Regions from separate parts of the Microbulbifer aggregans genome, predicted to be linked through region 1. Evidence: predicted binding sites of a transcription regulator. Region 1 holds the regulator's gene; each other region holds the start of a gene.
The links. The regulator LexA, encoded in region 1, represses DNA repair genes until DNA is damaged. The targets are predictions, from matches to a motif close to ACTGTNTNTANANACAGT.
Positions count from the first base shown of each region.

Region 2: the regulator LexA is predicted to act here: its motif matches at 1,216-1,233, upstream of imuA (translesion DNA synthesis-associated protein ImuA).
Region 3: the regulator LexA is predicted to act here: its motif matches at 773-790, upstream of recA (recombinase RecA).

Region 1 covers NZ_CP014143.1:2,729,233-2,731,496, forward strand. The annotation lists gene AUP74_RS11850 (DUF6586 family protein) at 1-297, shown strand, start outside; gene AUP74_RS11855 (hypothetical protein) at 405-662, shown strand; gene lexA (transcriptional repressor LexA) at 901-1,506, opposite strand; gene AUP74_RS11865 (LOG family protein) at 1,714-2,264, shown strand, end outside.
Region 2 covers NZ_CP014143.1:3,795,589-3,797,852, reverse strand. The annotation lists gene AUP74_RS16640 (Y-family DNA polymerase) at 1-314, opposite strand, end outside; gene imuA (translesion DNA synthesis-associated protein ImuA) at 448-1,155, opposite strand; gene nhaC (Na+/H+ antiporter NhaC) at 1,289-2,264, opposite strand, start outside.
Region 3 covers NZ_CP014143.1:2,371,182-2,373,445, forward strand. The annotation lists gene mutS (DNA mismatch repair protein MutS) at 1-108, opposite strand, end outside; gene AUP74_RS10230 (CinA family protein) at 199-726, shown strand; gene recA (recombinase RecA) at 846-1,880, shown strand; gene AUP74_RS10240 (regulatory protein RecX) at 1,881-2,264, shown strand, end outside.

The DNA of each region.
Region 1 (2,264 bases):
CTGGCGCTGGCCCGGCTGGCCGAGTCCCAGGGTAAGGGCTGTGGTGAGGCAAGGGAATTGCTGGAGTTGCTGGAGGAACCCGACAGCTGGTTGTCATCCCTCGAGCGTGCCTGGGCTGGCCTATGGGATTTCTCCGGGGATGCGAATCAACAGCGCGCGTCAGAGCCGACTCTGATTCCCAGCAGGGATCTTGGTCGGCGTCCTCTCGAAGCCCTGAACGGGCAGCAAGTGGATCACTGGCAGTCGGCTCTTAGTGAAATTATTCGACGCCAGCGCGCCCATAGTGCCGAATGGTGAACTTCCCGCTCCGGGTGGAATTCAAAGGGGCTCCTGCACCGGCACGCCATGAACCTGTCTCCGGTGCTGTGTTACACTGCGCAAAACTGATGTGAACGGAGATGCGCATGTCCTCTGAGACCTTTGAAATCATTGAACTGGCTAACGGCGATGTCGCCCTGCGCCGGGCCGGTGAGCGCGATGATCCCCTGGTGCGAATCCATTTTTCCGAGGAGAGTGTCCAGTTCCTGCGGGAGCACAAGATCGCGATCGCCAAGGCCATGCTGGAAGCAGGCATTGAAGCTGTTCAAAATTTGGGCGAACTGGAGCCGGAACCGGAAGCTTTCGAGGAAGAGCTGGAACCGGTCAACCATACCATCCACTAAGCCCCTCTAACTAAGCCCCTCTAGATGGCGGGTGCCATCCCCCGAGCTCGCGGCCGCGAGCGGGTCAAACGTCCGGGTTCCCCGGCTACTCAATCCAGTCTTTTTTGCTTGAATAACCCCAGGCCATCATCAGTCCGGGGAGCAGGTTTTATCTGGGGGGCGGATAAACGGGAGGGGATGGCGCTAGCCGGAGCTCTCCACCGGGCTTGTTTCTGCCGATGGAGAGCGGGGTGGGGAATCAGGGAGTCTGACGGATCACACCGACAGCCAGGCCTTCAATCGCGAAGTGCTTGTCCCGCATATCCACCTGAATCACTTCAAACTCGTCATTTTCCGGCAGCAACTGCACCAGTGCCTGATTGCCGCGGCGGCGGAAACGTTTGACTGTGACCTCGTCCTCGATGCGCGCAACGACAATCTGGCCGTTGCGAACCTGATCGGTGCGTTGTACCGCCAAAAGGTCCCCGTCCAGAATTCCTGCATCCTTCATGCTCATTCCATGTACGCGCAGCAAATAGTCTGCCGGAGGGTGGAAAAAGTCTGCTGGCAGCTCGCAGTAATCCTCGATGTTCTCCTCGGCCAGGATCGGGTTGCCCGCCGCGACACGACCAACAATCGGCAGGCCCGGCTGGTATCCGGGAATCCGAATTCCCCGGGATGCACCCGCGACCATTTCAATGGCCCCCTTGCGGGCCAGGGCCTTCAAGTGTTCCTCTGCAGCGTTGGGGGAGCGAAAACCCAGTTCCTGAGCGATTTCCGCGCGAGTGGGAGGGTAGCCGGTATCGTCCAGGTAAGATTTGATCAGGTCCAGTACCTGAGCCTGGCGCGCAGTGAGATTGGTCATGAGAGTCACCTGCCTGATGGTAATCTGTATTTTTATACAGTTGCTGTGATTATATACAGAATGAAAACGAGCGCAAACTTACCGGTCATGACGCAAAAAGCTGCTAAAGTGAAATCAGGGAGAATAATAAGTGCAGCCAGTGGAAAGGCTCGTTAGCCGGTAACTCTGTGAGCCGGGTCTGGTTGCATCAGCAGAGGGAAAGCGATAATGCTAGATGCAAAAATGCCAGAAGCCTGGCGCGTCCTCCGTATCCAATCTGAACTGGTCGATGGCATTGAGCGTTTGATTGCGCTCAGTGGAGCGGTCACCGTATTCGGCGGGGCCAGGTTTACTGAAAGTACCGCCGAGTACCAGCAGGCGGTTCGCCTCGGAGAATTGCTGGCCGGCGAGGGGATCTCAGTGATTACTGGTGGAGGTCCAGGCCTGATGGAGGCCTGCAACCGGGGCGCGCTTCCCCAGCCGGGCACGTCCATCGGCCTGAATATCCAGCTGCCTTTCGAGCAGGCGCCAAACCCGTATCAGGACATCAGCCTGAACTTTCGTTACTTTTTCGTGCGCAAATTCATGTTTGTGAAACACGCCGTGGGGTTTGTCGGCCTGCCTGGTGGATATGGAACTCTGGACGAATTGTTTGAGGCGCTGACTCTGGTGCAAACCAAGAAAGTACAGAAATTCCCCATTGTTCTGGTGGGCGAGCGTTACTGGGCGGGATTGCGAGACTGGCTCGTGGATACGGTGTTGGAGCGGGAATGTATAGA
Region 2 (2,264 bases), 1.1 Mb from region 1:
TCTCCGTTTTCCACCGGGCCTGCAGCCATGGGTGAGACCACCGGTGTAAAGCTGTAACCCCATTGCGCCAGTTCCTGCAGTAGCTGTGACTCCCGTTCCGTATCCCGCGTCAGTAGCTCCAGTTCGGCACTCAGGGCACAGGCGGTGGCGATGGTGAGGCCACATTCAATACCGCGCTGATTGGCGGCCGGGTTGGCATCGACGATCAGTTGCTGTTCAGCGACGGCACGCGGCGTTTCGTCGATGGGTCCGGTTTGGGCGCGGGTGAGGGCCTGCAGAGGCAGGCGGGGAAACTGGATACAGAGCCAGAGCATGGGGAACTCCTGCACTTTTCAGTGCGTGATGTCTTCAGGTGATACCACTTCCTGTTTTGGTCTTTTTGTTTGGGTTGGGCGGGCTGGAATGCCCGCTGCCTTTTGGAGCAATGAATTCGTTGCTGACAGATCCTCAGTGCAGCGGCCGGTCGCGCCGGGTGAGGTCGCTGTTGCGGGCCAGGTGGAGCCGCTGCCCGGAGGCGCCGCCCAGTTGTTTTTGCAGTTGCAGGACCAGCTGTTCGCCGTCACTTGCCAATTGCAGCCGCAGGGCGGCCGGTGATGGGCTGGCAGCACAGGAGCTGGGGCGAAAATGAAAGTGCATGGCATTGCCCTCACGGGCGGCTACTTGCAGACGGCGCAGATCCTTGTCTGCCGGCGGCGGGCCGCCCTGCCAGCTGAGCAATGCGCCGCAGCAGCCGGATTGCAGGGTCTGCTCCATGGCCCACAACTGATCCCGTTGGCCACGCGGGTGCAGGATCAACAGTTTTTCTAACCGGACTCCGGCAGCAGCCAGAGCGGGGGCGTAGGGGATAAAAGGCGGATTGATCAGTACCACCATCTGCTCCCGCTGGGTCATCTCTGCCAGGGCTGGTAACAGCAGTGACAGCTCACCGATACCGGACTGGTCTACCAGTAGCTCTGTAGTGGCACCACGGGGCCAGCCGTTGCCGGCCAGCAGGGCATCCAGCCCGGGATAGCCCGTGGTAATGCCGTTTCTTGGGCGCTGTTGTTCATTGGCGGCCTGCCAGATATCCGGCCGTGCCAGCAGCCGGTTGATGCGCTGGCGCCTGGAGCCATGATCTAACTGATTGTTTTGAATAAGGTTTTCGGCATTGCTCACGATCTGAGCCCTCTTTGTCAGCTCCCGGTCTTTGGGTTGCTGTATGGGTATACAGTTAATACTGTCAATTTATACAGTAGTTGTTTCAGGCTAACAAGGGTGGGTTGAGTTGCTGGCGCAAGTTATCGCCAGTTTATTGATCGCTACTTTCGCTACTTACGATGGGCTCGGTGCGGACGATCCGGAAGCCGGTAAAGCCGTACAAGACGCTGAGTAGCGGGCTGGCGATATTGAAGAAACAGAATGGCAGGTAGAGCAGGGTGGATACGCCGAGTACGGCTGACATAAAGGCACCGCAGGAATTCCAGGGGACGAGTGGCGAGGTCACTGTGCCGGAGTCGGCGGCGAGCCGGGAGAGGTTCTGCGGCGCCAGTCCACGTTTGGCGAACTCTGCCCGGTAAATTCGGGTCGGTAGCACCAGGGCGATGTACTGATCTCCCGCCACTACGTTGAGGCCGATACAGCTGGCGCACACCAGCAGGAACAGCTGGCCGGTGGACCTGGCGTGGCTGATCGCCGGGCTGACCAGACGGTTGATCAGGCCGAATTCATCCAGCAGGGCGCCAAAGGTGACGGCGCCGATGATCAGCCATACCGTAAACAGCATGCTATCCATGCCGCCACGGGACAGGAGACTGTCTACATCGGCAATACCGGAGTCCATGGTGAAGCCCGTGGCCATGGCCTGCCAGATGCTCTTGATGGCCTCCACCGGGCCCATCTGGGCGCTGTCGACAAAGCCCCTGTACACGTCCGGCTGCAGGAAGGCGCCGAGCACACCGGCAAACATGGCCGAAGTCATCAGTGCCAGGGAGGCGGGTACCTTGCGGATCGACAGGAAAGCAAGCAGCGCCAGCGGTAGCAGGTTCCAGGCGCTGATCCGGTAGATACCGTTCAGTGCCTCCAGTTCTACCGCGGTCTGCAGCTCGGATTGCCCCTGGACATCGACCCGGCCCAGTCCCAGCAGGCCGAAGAGCACGGCGGCGATCAGGAACGCCGGGACCGAAGTCCACGCCATGGTGCGGATATGGGTGGGGAGGTCCACCCGCGCCATCTGGGCGGCAAGGATGGTGGTCTCGGATAGTGGTGAAAGCTTGTCGCCGAGATAG
Region 3 (2,264 bases), 360 kb from region 1:
CATGCGATAGAACACCAGCTCCTGGGGGTGCTGGGCCTTGATGCGCAGGTACTGTTGCATCATTGGGGTGTGTTGGGCTTTGGCGCTGGGTGTCGCGGCTTGCGGCATGGAATTACTTCTTGTTGTCGGTTGAGAGGGCTTTGCTGCGGTCTCAGGGAAGGCGCTATTCTAGCGACTCTTAAGGGAGAGATTAAGGCAATGAGCACAGACGCGCAGCTGGCCGAGCAGATCGAGGAGCGGGCACAGGCCCTGGGGCAGGAACTGGAGAAGCGGCACTGGAAAGTCACTACCGCAGAATCCTGCACCGGCGGTGCCATTGCGGCTGCAATCACGGCGGTGGCCGGTGCCTCCAATTGGTTTGATGGGGCTGTGGTCAGCTATGCCAACCGCATCAAGCGCAACCTGCTGTCAGTATCCAGGGAGGATCTGGAAGAGCTGGGGGCGGTGAGTGAGGAGGTGGTCCGCCAGATGGCCAGCGGGGTGCTGGGGTTGATGGATGCCAATATTGCGATCGCCGTGAGTGGCATCGCTGGCCCCGATGGCGGTACAGACGAGAAGCCGGTGGGGACTGTCTGGATCGCACTGGCGCATTCCGAAGGGCAGGAACCGGTGGATATCGACGCCCGTCGCTTCCAGTTTGAGGGAGATCGGGCCCGGGTACAGGGGCAGACCGTGGCCGAAGCGCTCGGCATGATGCTGGAGCTGGTGCGGGAGCATCCGGTTTAGCGGGATACCAAGGGGCTTCCGCGGTCGTTGAGGCAACTGCCCGGTTACTGGTTGCTTATACAGTAATCCTTCGTTAAGCTTGCCCGCAATCAACAACGATCAAGTACATGGGAAGGGTCATGGATTCCAACAAAGACAAGGCACTACAGGCGGCGCTGTCACAGATCGAGCGCCAGTTCGGTAAAGGTACCGTCATGCGCATGGGGGACAAGGAGCGCGAGCGTATCCCCGCGATCTCCACCGGTTCCCTGGGTCTGGATGTGGCGCTGGGTATTGGCGGACTGCCCCGCGGCCGTATTGTGGAAATCTATGGGCCGGAATCCTCCGGTAAAACCACCCTCACCCTGCAGGTGATTGCTGAGGCCCAGCGCAAGGGCGGTACCTGTGCCTTCGTCGACGCCGAGCACGCGCTGGACCCGATCTATGCCGAAAAGCTGGGTGTGAACGTTGATGAGCTGATTGTTTCCCAGCCGGACACCGGTGAGCAGGCCCTGGAAGTGGCTGACATGCTGGTGCGTTCCGGTGCGGTGGATGTTCTGATCGTGGACTCCGTGGCGGCCCTGACACCCCGTGCCGAGATCGAGGGCGAGATGGGTGATTCCCATGTGGGCCTGCAGGCGCGCCTGATGTCCCAGGCCCTGCGCAAGCTCACCGGTAACATCAAGAACACCAATACCCTGTGTGTGTTTATTAACCAGATCCGCATGAAGATTGGTGTGATGTTCGGTTCCCCCGAAACCACCACCGGTGGTAACGCGCTCAAGTTCTACTCCTCCGTGCGCCTGGATATCCGCCGTATCGGCTCCGTGAAGGAGGGCGATGAAGTGGTGGGTAACGAGACTCGGGTGAAAGTGGTCAAGAACAAGGTGGCGCCGCCGTTCAAACAGACCGAGTTCCAGATCATGTACGGTCAGGGCATCAACTTGCTGGGCGAGATCATCGACTACGGTGTCAAGCTCGGCCTGATCGACAAGGCCGGTGCCTGGTACAGCTACAAGGGCGACAAGATCGGTCAGGGCAAGGCCAATGCAGTGAAGTTCCTGAAGGAAAACCAGGACATTCGCGACGAGATCGAGGGTCAGCTGCGCGCCCAGCTGCTCGGCGATCTGGTGCCGGCCAAGCCCGAAGAAGTTGCAGAGACCCCGGAAGACTAAGTGTTTTCCGAGCAGGACCCGGCTCAGGCGCTGTTCGCTGCAGCGCTTGAGCTACTCTCCCGCCGCGAGCACTCCCAGCGGGAACTCAGGGACAAGCTCTGCGGGAAGTTTCCCGAAGCAGACTTCGATGCTCTTTTCCTGCGCCTGCAGGAACTCAACTATCAATCCGACCGGCGCTTCGCCGAGGTCTTCGCCCGTTCCCGTGTCCAGCGTGGACAGGGCCCGCTGCGGATTCGCCGTGAGCTCCAGCAGCGTGGTGTTAGTGCTCACCTGATCGAAAGCGCACTGGAGTCCCTGGAAGAAGACTGGTTTCAGCTCGCGGCCGAGCTTCTGCAGCGCAAGTTCCGCACCCCTGTTAATGAGGCGCTGTCCCGGGAGCTGCAG